DNA from 2 places in the Burkholderia sp. 22PA0099 genome. Region 2 is predicted to be linked to the other one. Evidence: riboswitches for the same ligand, from Rfam matches in the RefSeq annotation. Region 2 holds a riboswitch; the other holds the start of a gene.
The links. A riboswitch is a leader RNA that binds a small molecule or an ion and turns the genes downstream of it on or off. The one in region 2 is predicted to bind cobalamin.
Positions count from the first base shown of each region.

Region 1: another riboswitch for cobalamin. It lies ahead of AB4851_RS20130 (TonB-dependent receptor domain-containing protein); the one in region 2 lies ahead of cobW (cobalamin biosynthesis protein CobW).

Region 1 covers NZ_CP163165.1:1,069,853-1,074,877, forward strand. Annotated here, with positions in the region: gene AB4851_RS20105 (SIMPL domain-containing protein) at 1-368, opposite strand, end outside; gene AB4851_RS20110 (EVE domain-containing protein) at 550-1,011, opposite strand; RNA gene ssrS (6S RNA) at 1,122-1,305, opposite strand; gene AB4851_RS20120 (cell division protein ZapA) at 1,395-1,709, opposite strand; gene AB4851_RS20125 (ATPase) at 1,706-2,062, opposite strand; cobalamin riboswitch at 2,247-2,517, shown strand; gene AB4851_RS20130 (TonB-dependent receptor domain-containing protein) at 2,585-4,507, shown strand; gene AB4851_RS20135 (FecCD family ABC transporter permease) at 4,579-5,025, shown strand, end outside.
Region 2 covers NZ_CP163165.1:2,556,178-2,561,202, reverse strand. Annotated here, with positions in the region: gene AB4851_RS26780 (cobyrinate a,c-diamide synthase) at 1-38, opposite strand, end outside; gene cobO (cob(I)yrinic acid a,c-diamide adenosyltransferase) at 53-655, opposite strand; gene AB4851_RS26770 (cobalamin biosynthesis protein) at 706-1,209, opposite strand; cobalamin riboswitch at 1,289-1,514, opposite strand; cobalamin riboswitch at 1,694-1,962, shown strand; gene cobW (cobalamin biosynthesis protein CobW) at 2,139-3,209, shown strand; gene cobN (cobaltochelatase subunit CobN) at 3,226-5,025, shown strand, end outside.

The DNA.
Region 1 (5,025 bases), 1.5 Mb from region 2:
TTCGAGGCGGCCGTGAAATCGCGCGACTCCAGCACGACCTCGGTGCGGCCGCGCCAGGCGGAGATCTTGCCGTCGCGATCGGTGCTCGGATAGACCGAGAAGCCGCCGGTGCGCGCGGTGACGCCCGACACGCCGCGCGCACGCGACAGCGCCGCATCGGCGCGGCGGTTCAGCTCGGCGGTCAGGCTGCCCGGATCTTTCGCTTCCTGTTCGTAGAACAGCGTGATGTCGACCACGTCCTGCGGCACGTCGATGCTGGCTTGTGCCGACAGCGACAGCACGCCGGCCGGCTGCGGCGCGACCTGGGCGTGGACGGCGGGAATCATGGCGGACAGCGCGAGTGCCAGTGCGGCAGCGGATTTTTTCATCGTATGAGCTCCTGTTGGTGCGCGGCGCGAGGCAGGTTCGCCGGGGCCGCGCGTCTTGTCGAGGCAGCCGCGGGCAGCCGTGGCCCGCGATTGCGCGAGCGTTAGGCAGATGAAAGACGCATCGAGTTCCGGCGCTGTGCGGGCGATTTGACGATGTCTGACCCAGCGCAGCATCGGCGCGTCACTTCATCAGCTTCTCGGTGATGAAGCGCCATTCCGCGCGCGTGACCGGCGTGATCGACAGGCGGTTGCCTTTCGCGAGCACACGCATCTCGGCCAGTGCATCGTGTTCGCGCAGCGCCGCCAGTGCGATCAGCGGGCTCTTCTTCACGAAGCGCACGTCGACGAGCGTCCAGCGCGGGTTCTCGTGCGTCGACTTCGGATCGTGATACGGGCTGGCCGCATCGAACTGGGTGGGATCGGGGTAGGGGGTGGACGACACTTCGGCCAGCCCCGCGATGCCCGGTTCGGGGCAGCTCGAGTGATAGAACAGCACGCCGTCGCCGATCTGCATCGTGTCGCGCATGAAGTTGCGTGCCTGATAGTTGCGCACGCCGGTCCACGGCAGCGTGTGCTGCGGCGCCTTGGCGAGATCGTCGATGCTCGCTTCGTCCGGTTCGGATTTCATCAGCCAGAATTGCATGGATGCGCTCGCTGAAAGAGGGGGCTGAAGAGGCGAGAGAGCGGCATGACGCGCGAGAAAACGCGGCCGCCAATGAAAAACGGCACCGGGCGTGGCCCGATGCCGTTGAATAGGTCCCCGCCTTGGCCGCTAGGCCGGCATCCTGAACCAGGGGTTCAGAATTGGTCGCAGTTAGCAGCACTTCGGGTACATCAGACAGAGTGACGCGCTCGCCCGTGCTACAAATTTCCGCAACCGTGCACGAAGGCTATTGGTTCAAGGAATATATGACCTTGGCGAACCAGGCAGGGAAGCTGAGAGAACCTTGTGGATTCGATCTTGTGGACCGGACCCGTATGAACCGCTTGATTCGGAGCAGCCCTGAGGCCGTTCCGACGAGCCGCTTATCGCGCCTCTTGCTGGGCCAGTACCGCACCGAGCTGTTCATTCATGTGGTGCATTGTACGCCGGATTTCTTCCGCGGGAAATGCTTCGCCGTGACGAACGCTTTGTTGCAGCCGGAGCAACTCCGAAGCCAGCGACAGCGCAGCCATCACGGCGATGCGATCGGTGCCGCGCACGGAGCTGTTGGTGCGGATCTTCGACATCTCGGCATCGACGCGCGCCACCGCTTCGAGCAGCGCCGCTTCCGTTTCGGGCGAGCAGGCGAGGCGGTACGACTGGCCGAGAATCGATACTTCGATCTGCTTCGTGGTCATGCATGTTCTCCGTGGCTGGCCGCGTCGTTATCCTTGCCAACGGTCGGTTCCGCGGCGCCGAGCAGATCGAGCTGGCTGTCGCCGTCGGCGGCCTGCTTCGAGCGCGGCAGTTTCTCGAGGATCGCGTTGAGCTTGATCTGCGCATCGTCGATCTTCGCGGAGAGCGTGTCGCGCTCGGAGACGAGACCATTGCGTTCATCGCGCAATTGTTCGAGCTCGACGCGCACCGCTTCGGAATCGGCGCGCAATTGCGCGACCTGTTCCTCGAGCGCGAGCCGCTCGGTGTGATGGCGTTGATTCAGCGCGATCAGGCGGCCAATATTCTGAGATAGGGTTTCGAGTTCGTTAAGCATGTGCTGCGTCCTCTAAAGACCCGGCATTTTAGCGCGGAAAGCCCGCCGTACCGACATTTGTAACGTATCCAGACGTAACACCCCCCTTCCTGACGTGAAATGCGCCGCAAAGCACGGCATTTGATTCGTTGCACGACACGATGGCGGTGCCGGGCGGCTTTCTTGACGCGCAGTTTTGCGGCTCCTACACTGGCGCCGCTTCGGTGCTCGCGCGCCATGCCTCGGCGTGGCGCGCGGTTAAACGGGAAGCAGGGTGCGATGCCGGCAACGGCGCGCCAACCTGCGCTGCCCCCGCAACGGTAAGCGACCGCGTCGACGTTTTCAGCATGAACGCCGACGCAAGCCGTCCCTCGATCGGCCGCCTGGCGGCCGTGGCCACTGCGCGGCCTGTCGCGCGGGAAGGCGGGGCGTGCCGGTCGCCAGCCCGGATACCGGCCGAAGCGGGGAAGCGCGCCGCGCGCGGCTTCCGGAGGCGGGACCTGCGGGGAGGCAGGCGCCGCGCTGGCCCACAGGATGTTCTCGATGCGTACCCCGATTGTCCGCGCCGCGCTTGCCGCGATGTGCGGGCTCCCCTGTTTTGCGAGCGCGCAGGTTGATGCACCGCAGGCGGTGTCTTCCGCTGTGCCGAATGCAACGGCCCAGGCAACCGCCGCCATAACCACCGCCGCAAATCCCGCCGCCACCGCACTCGACCCGGTGGTCGTGACCGCGAGCCGCGGCCCGCAAAAGCTCGCCGACGCCTTGCCGCAAACCACGCTGTTCTCGCGCGACGACATCGCCCGCAGCAGCGCCACCGATCTGCCGGGCCTGCTCGCGCTGGCACCGGGCGCGCAGATCGTGCGCAACGGCGGCCCCGGCTCGACGGCCTCGCTGTTCCTGCGCGGCGCGCAATCGACTCAGTCGCTGGTGCTGATCGACGGCGTGCGGGTGGATTCGGGCAGCCTCGGCGCGGCGCAGATCGCCGACCTGCCGCTCGACCAGATCGACCATGTCGAGATCGTCAACGGCAACGTGTCGTCGCTGTACGGCTCGGGCGCGATCGGCGGCGTGGTGCAGGTGTTCACCAAGGATGGCGGCAATCATCCGCCGCGCTTCGACTTTTCGGTGGGCTACGGCAGCTATCACACGCAAACGCAGCAGGCCGGCGTGTCGGGCCGGCTCGACGCCGACGGGCGCACCACGTTCTCGCTGTCGCTGTCGCGCGAGAAGACCGACGGCTTCTCGGCGATCGACCCGGCGCTGCAGCCCGGCGCGAACCCGAACGCGAACGGCAACCTGAACGAAAGCGTGTCGGCCACGCTGCGGCATCGCTTCACGAACGGCTGGACGGCCGGCGTGAGCTGGTTCCAGTCGAACGACACCAACAGCTTCGACAACGCTTACGGCGCGCCCACCGATCTCAACACGCTCTACAGCCGCGTGCAGCAGATCTCGGCCTTCGCCGACGGCCGGCTGGCCGACTGGTGGACCACCCGCCTGCGCGTGTCGACCGGCAACGACCGCAGCCAGAACTGGCTGAACGGCGCCTACACCGACCGCTTCAACACCGACAATCGCCAATACACCTGGCAGAACGATTTCACGATCGCGCACGGCCAGACGATCCAGGCCGGCTACGAGCGGCTCGATCAGTCGTTCGATTCGGATCTCTATTCGGCACCGCAGCGGCATGTGAATTCGGGCTGGCTCGGCTATACGGGCCGCGTCGGCAACAGCCAGTTCCAGGCCAACGTGCGGCGCGATCAATACTCCGATTTCGGCGGCGCCAACAGCTACTATCTCGGCTACGGGCTCGATCTGGGCGAGCACTGGAAGGTCACGGCCAGCTACTCGGATGCGTTTCGCGCGCCGACCTTCAACGATCTGTACTATCCGCTGTCGGGCAATCCGGCGATCCTGCCCGAGCGCAGTCATTCGGTGGAGGCGGGCCTGCAATACGCGTCCGATGCGCTCGGCCTGCTGCGCCTGAACCTGTTCCAGACGCGCTACGCGAATCTGATTCAATACGTGCCGGGCCCGGGCGGCTTCATCTACACGGCCGAGAACGCGGGTCGCGCCAAGGTGCAGGGGCTGGAGGCATCGTGGCAGGGGCAGCTCGGGCGCACCGATTTGCGCGTGTCGGCCACGCTGCAAAACCCGGTCGACCAGAGCGCGGATCAGGATCTCGTGCGGCGCGCGCGGCGGTTCGCGGCGTTTTCGGCGAGCCATCCGTTCGGCGGCTGGCGCGTCGGCGGCGAATGGCTCGTCAGCGGTGCGCGCGACGATTTCGGCGAGCGGCTCGGCGGCTACGGCGTGGTGAACCTGACGGCGCGCTACGACATCACGAAGGCGTGGTACGTCAGCGCGCATCTCGACAACCTGTTCGACAAGGATTATCAGCTTGCCTATGCGTACAACACGCCGCGGCGCGGTGCCTACGTCACGATCGGCTGGCGGCAGCCGTGACGGCGGCGCGTCATGGAGCGTGACAGGGATGACGGCATGCAACGCGTCCTGAGCCAAGCCCGGAGCGGCCGATGAACGCGCCGATGCCGCGCGCGGCGACCATGACGCGCGCCCGTGCGATGACGATCTGGGCCGGGCTCGCCGTGGCGGCGGCGCTCGTGTTCGTGGCGTCGCTTGCGCTCGGCAGCGTGCCGATGTCGCCTTGGCGCGCGCTCGGTGCGTTGGTCGCGCCGGCCGGCGGCGACCCGCTGACGGGTGAAATCGTGCGCAGCCTGCGGCTGCCGCGTGCGTTGGCCGGCTTCGGTTGCGGCGCGCTGCTGGCGCTGGCCGGCGCGTTGTTGCAGGTGCTGCTGCGCAATCCGCTGGCCGAGCCGTACGTGCTCGGCGTGTCGGGCGGCGCGGCCGGTTTCGCGCTCGCGGCGATGATCGCCGGCGGCGCGTGGTGGCTCGTCGATGCCGCGTCGTTTGCCGGCGCGTTGCTGTCGATCGCGCTCGTGCTCGGCCTGGCGCGCCGCTCG
Region 2 (5,025 bases):
CCGCCCGCGCTCAGGAACAGCGCCGGGCACGCCAGCATGCCGGCCGTCACGCTCAGAATTCCACGCCGGGCTGCGCCTTCACGCCCTGTTCGCGATACGGGTGCTTGACGAGCCGCATCTCGGTGACGAGATCGGCGGCCTCGATCAGCGCGTCGGGCGCGTGGCGGCCGGTCACCACCACATGCAGCGACGGCGCGCGCGCGCTCAGCACCGCCAGCACCTCGTCGAGCGGCAGGTAGTCGTACTTGAGCACGGTGTTCAGCTCGTCGAGGATCACCATCTGGTATTCACCGCTGTCGATCATGCGGCGCGCCTCGTCCCAGCCCTTGCGCGCGGTGGCGATGTCCTTCTCGCGATCCTGCGTGTTCCAGGTGTAGCCGTCGCCCATCGTCACGAAATCGCATTCGGCGAACGTGTTGAGCAGGTCGCGCTCGGCCGTGTGCAGCGCGCCCTTGATGAACTGCACCACGCCGAGCTTCATGCCGTGGCCGAGCACGCGCACGGCCATGCCGAATGCGGCCGTGCTCTTGCCCTTGCCGTTGCCGGTGTTGACGATCAGCAGGCCCTTCTCGGCGGTGGCCGCGGCCTGCTTCTTCTCGTGGCCGGCGCGGCGGCGTTCGGTCATGCGCTGATGCGATTCGGGATCGGTTTTCATCGGGTGTCGGTCCTTCGGGGTTCGGAATTCGGGGCAAGCAAGGGGCGGGCTCAGGCCGGTCCGGCGATCGCGACCGTCACGCCGTCGACGATCGTTTTCGGCACCAGCAGCCGACCCTGCGGCGCGGCCGCCAGCGCGCACGGCTCGCACACGCCATCGATGCCGAAGCGTGCCTGCACGGCGGATGGGCGGCGCGGGCCGGTTGCGGGATCGGTATCGACATCGTCGCGAGGTGCATCGAATGCTTGGGGTGCTTCAGATGCTTCAAGCGCTGGCCTGCGCGCCGCGATCGCCTCGCGCGGGATCGCCCGCAGCGGCCAGCCATGACGCTCGCAGCATGCGACCAGGCCCGGTTCGCCGGCTTTTGCGTCGAGCGTGGCGACGCAGGCGATGTGTGCGCGCGACGCGGCCTCGTGGCCGTAAAGCGCGCCGAGGCGCGCGAGCGCGGCGTCGATGGCGGCGTCGATGGCCTCGGCGGGGCGGCCGGCGCGGCAGCCGACGCCGACGGCGAGACGCCATGCGTGCGGGGCGTGGTCCGGAGCGGAACGGGTCATGCGGTGTCGATCAAGAATGCGGTAGCGATGCGGGTTCGCGCGGCGTGCGTCCCTCGCGAACGCCGCGTCGGGCGGGCCGTGGCCCGCCGCTTGCGTCGGCCGGTATCCGGGCTGGCCGCCTCGGGCCGACGCCTTCCCGCCGCGAGCGGCAGTGGCTGTGGTCGGCCCGTGCGAGCGCTTGCGCGCGTCGCCGGCGGCGTACCGTTGCGGGGACAGCACAGGCTGTGCGGCTCGCGCCGCGCCCTGTTTCCCGTTTAACCGCCACCGCGAATGCGGGGGCGGGCACCGAACGCGCGCATACGATAGCACAGCGATTCCGGGCGGCTTCCGGCCGATTTTCAGGCGGCAGTCGGACTGCCGGCCGCCCGCTTGCGTTGCATCGGCGGCCGGAAGTGCGCCATGCGTGTGCCGCTCGACATCCCCACACCGTTCCGGCCCCGCCGCCCACCCCCCGCGTCGCCTTGACGCGTTCCGACGCGACGCCTACACTCGCACGCGTTTTGGTGCTCGCGTGCGGATTCCTGCGCACGCAGTTGAACGGGAAACAGGAGGCCTCGCCGCGACGCGGACGGCGCCCGCCTGTGCTGCCCCCGCAACGGTCAAGCGAATGCATCGCGAACGCGATGCGAGGCCCGCTTCACCGCGCGTCGAAGTTTTCGATGCGCGGCTCGGCCACTGGATGCGAACCGCGTCCGGGAAGGCGAAGCGGCGCTGTCGTCAGCCCGGATACCGGCCAGAACCACGGGACGGCCGCGCGCCGGCAGTCCCGAAACGGGGCGCGCCGCGGGTGGCGGCGCCGAGCCCCAGCCAGCCGTCGCGGCTGGCGCGGCCACCGGCATGCGCAGCGGCGCGGCCCGGCCGTGCCGCGCCCGGCGGCGCACGCCATCGATGCCAGACATCCAGACAGACTCTCCGACGGACGACTTCCCATGCAAATGCGCAAAATTCCCGTAACCGTGGTGACGGGCTTCCTTGGCAGCGGCAAGACCACGCTGCTGCGTCACATCCTCGAAAACGCCTCGGGCCGCCGCATCGCGGTGATCGTCAACGAGTTCGGCGAACTCGGCATCGACGGCGAGATCCTGAAAGGCTGCAACATCGGTTGCGAGGAAGGCGCGGAAGCGGCCGGCCAGCTCTACGAACTGGCCAACGGCTGCCTGTGCTGCACGGTGCAGGAGGAGTTCTATCCGGTGATGGAAGCGCTGGTCGAGCGCCGCGAGCAGATCGACCACGTGCTGATCGAAACCTCGGGCCTCGCGCTGCCGAAGCCGCTGGTGCAGGCGTTCAACTGGCCGTCGATCAAGAACAGCTTCACGTGCGACGCGGTGATCACGGTGGTGGACGGCCCGGCCACGGCCGCGGGCCAGTTCGCCGAGGATGTCGATGCCGTCGATGCGCAGCGCCGCGCCGATCCGAACCTCGACCACGAATCGCCACTGCACGAGCTGTTCGCCGATCAGTTGTCGTCGGCCGACCTGGTGATCGTCAACAAGACCGACCTGCTCGACGCGAGCCAGTTCGAGGCCGTCGAGGCGACGATCCGCGAGGAAGTGCCGGCGCACGTCAAGATCGTGCGCGCGCAGCGCGGCGAACTGGACCTGGCCACGCTGATCGGCCTGAACGCGGCCTCCGAGGACACCATCCACCTGCGCCACGATCACCACGGCTCGGCCGAGGACGCCGATCACCATCACGACGAGTTCGACTCGGTGGTGGTGGAGGCGCGCGTCAGCTCGCGCGAGGCGACCATCGCCGCGCTGCGCGCGCTGGTGGATCAGCACACGATCTATCGCGTCAAGGGCTTCGCGGCGCTGCCCGACACGCCGATGCGGCTCGTGATCCAGGGCGTGGGCGGCCGTTTCGACAGCTACTTCGACCGCAAGCTCCAGGACGGCGAGGGTGGCGCGAGCCGCTTCGTGCTGATCGGCGAGGATCTCGACGCGGCCGAACTGCAGCGCGCGTTCGTGGCCGCGCTCGGCACGGCCGTGCAGGCCGCCTGACGAGGCCGGCCGAACGATGCATTTGCTGCGCACCACGCCCGGCGGTTTCGTCGACGACACGCAGGGCGTGATCCGGATCGATCAGCAGCCGGCCGAGATCGTGATTCTCAGCTCGGCCGACACCACGCTGTCGCTGCTGGCCAGCGCGGTGCCGCTGCTCGGCGCGGGTTTCCCGAGCGTGCGGCTCGCCAACGTCACGTTCCTGCGCCAGCCGGCGTCGGTCGATTTCTACCTCGACGACGTGCTCCAGCACGCGCGCGTGGTGGTGATCGACCATCTCGGCGGCGAGGCCTACTGGCCGTACGGGATCGAACAGGCGGTGGCGCTGGCCGAGCGGCGCGGCCAGCAACTGGCGATGTTCTCGGGCGATCTGCAGGAAGATCCGAGCCTGATCGCCAAAAGCACCGTCGATCCGGCGCTGTGCCGCCAATGGTGGCGCTATCTGCGCGAGGGCGGCGCGTTCAACGCGCAGGCGCTGTTGCGCAGCATCGCGTTCCACGCGCTCGGCCACGGCGAGGAACCGGCGCCGCCGCGTCCGCTGCCGGCCGCCGCGCTGTACCACCCGGCCAGCGAGCCGGCCACCCTCGACGATTGGCGCGCGCGCTGGACGCCCGGCGCGCCGGTGGTCGCGATCCTGTTCTACAAGGCGCACTGGCAGGCCGCCAACACGGCCGTGTTCGATGCGCTGATCGCGGCGCTCGAACGCGACGGGCTCAACCCGCTGCCGATCGCCGTCACCTCGCTGAAGGACGCCGTGAGCCGCGAGGTGATCGCGCGGCTGTGCGCGTCCGAGCGGGTTGCGCTGGTGCTCAACACCACGGCGTTCGCGGCCGGGGTGATCGACGCGCCGGCCGCCGTCGAGCTGGCCGGCGACGCGCCCGTGCTGCAGGTGATCCTGTCGGGCGGCAACCGCGAGGCGTGGCTGGCCGATCCGCAGGGGCTGCATGCGCGCGACATCGCGATGCACGTGGCGCTGCCCGAGGTGGACGGGCGCATCGTCACGCGCGCGGTCAGCTTCAAGGGGCTGGCCTACCGCTGCCCGCATACCGAGGTGGATGTGGTGCGCTATCAGCCCGACGCGGAGCGCATCGCGTTCGTGTCGGAGTTGAGCCGACGCTGGTGCCGGCTGCGCACCGAGCCGAATCCGGGCAAGCGGCTCGCGCTGGTGCTGGCCAACTATCCGTTGAGCGAAGGGCGGATCGGCAACGGCGTGGGGCTCGATACGCCGGCCTCGGCGCTCTGCATCCTGGGCGCGCTCGGTGTGGCCGGTTATACCTTGCACGACGCGCTGCCCGAATCGGGCGATGCGCTGATCGCGAGGTTGACCGAAGGCGTCACCAACGACGCCGATGCGAGCGCGCTGCGCCCGGCGTTCCAGAGCCTCGCGATGGCGGCCTACCGGCAGCGCTACGACCGGCTGCCGGCCGAGGCGCGCGAGGCGATCGAGGCGCGCTGGGGCACGCCCGAGCAGGAGCCGGCGCTGCGTCACGGGCGCTTTCCGATCGCGGGCTGGCGCTGCGGCAACGTGTTCGTCGGCATCCAGCCGGCGCGCACGCGCGAGGCCAACGATTACGCCAGCTATCACGACGCCGAGATCGTGCCGCCGCACGCTTATCTGGCGTTCTATTTCTGGTTGCGCGACGCGTTCGCAATCGACGCGGTGGTCCACGTCGGCAAGCACGGCAATCTCGAATGGTTGCCGGGCAAGAGCGTGGCGCTGTCCGAGTCGTGCTGGCCGGATTTGATCCTCGGCCCGCTGCCGCATCTGTATCCGTTCATCGTCAACGATCCGGGCGAGGGCAGCCAGGCCAAGCGC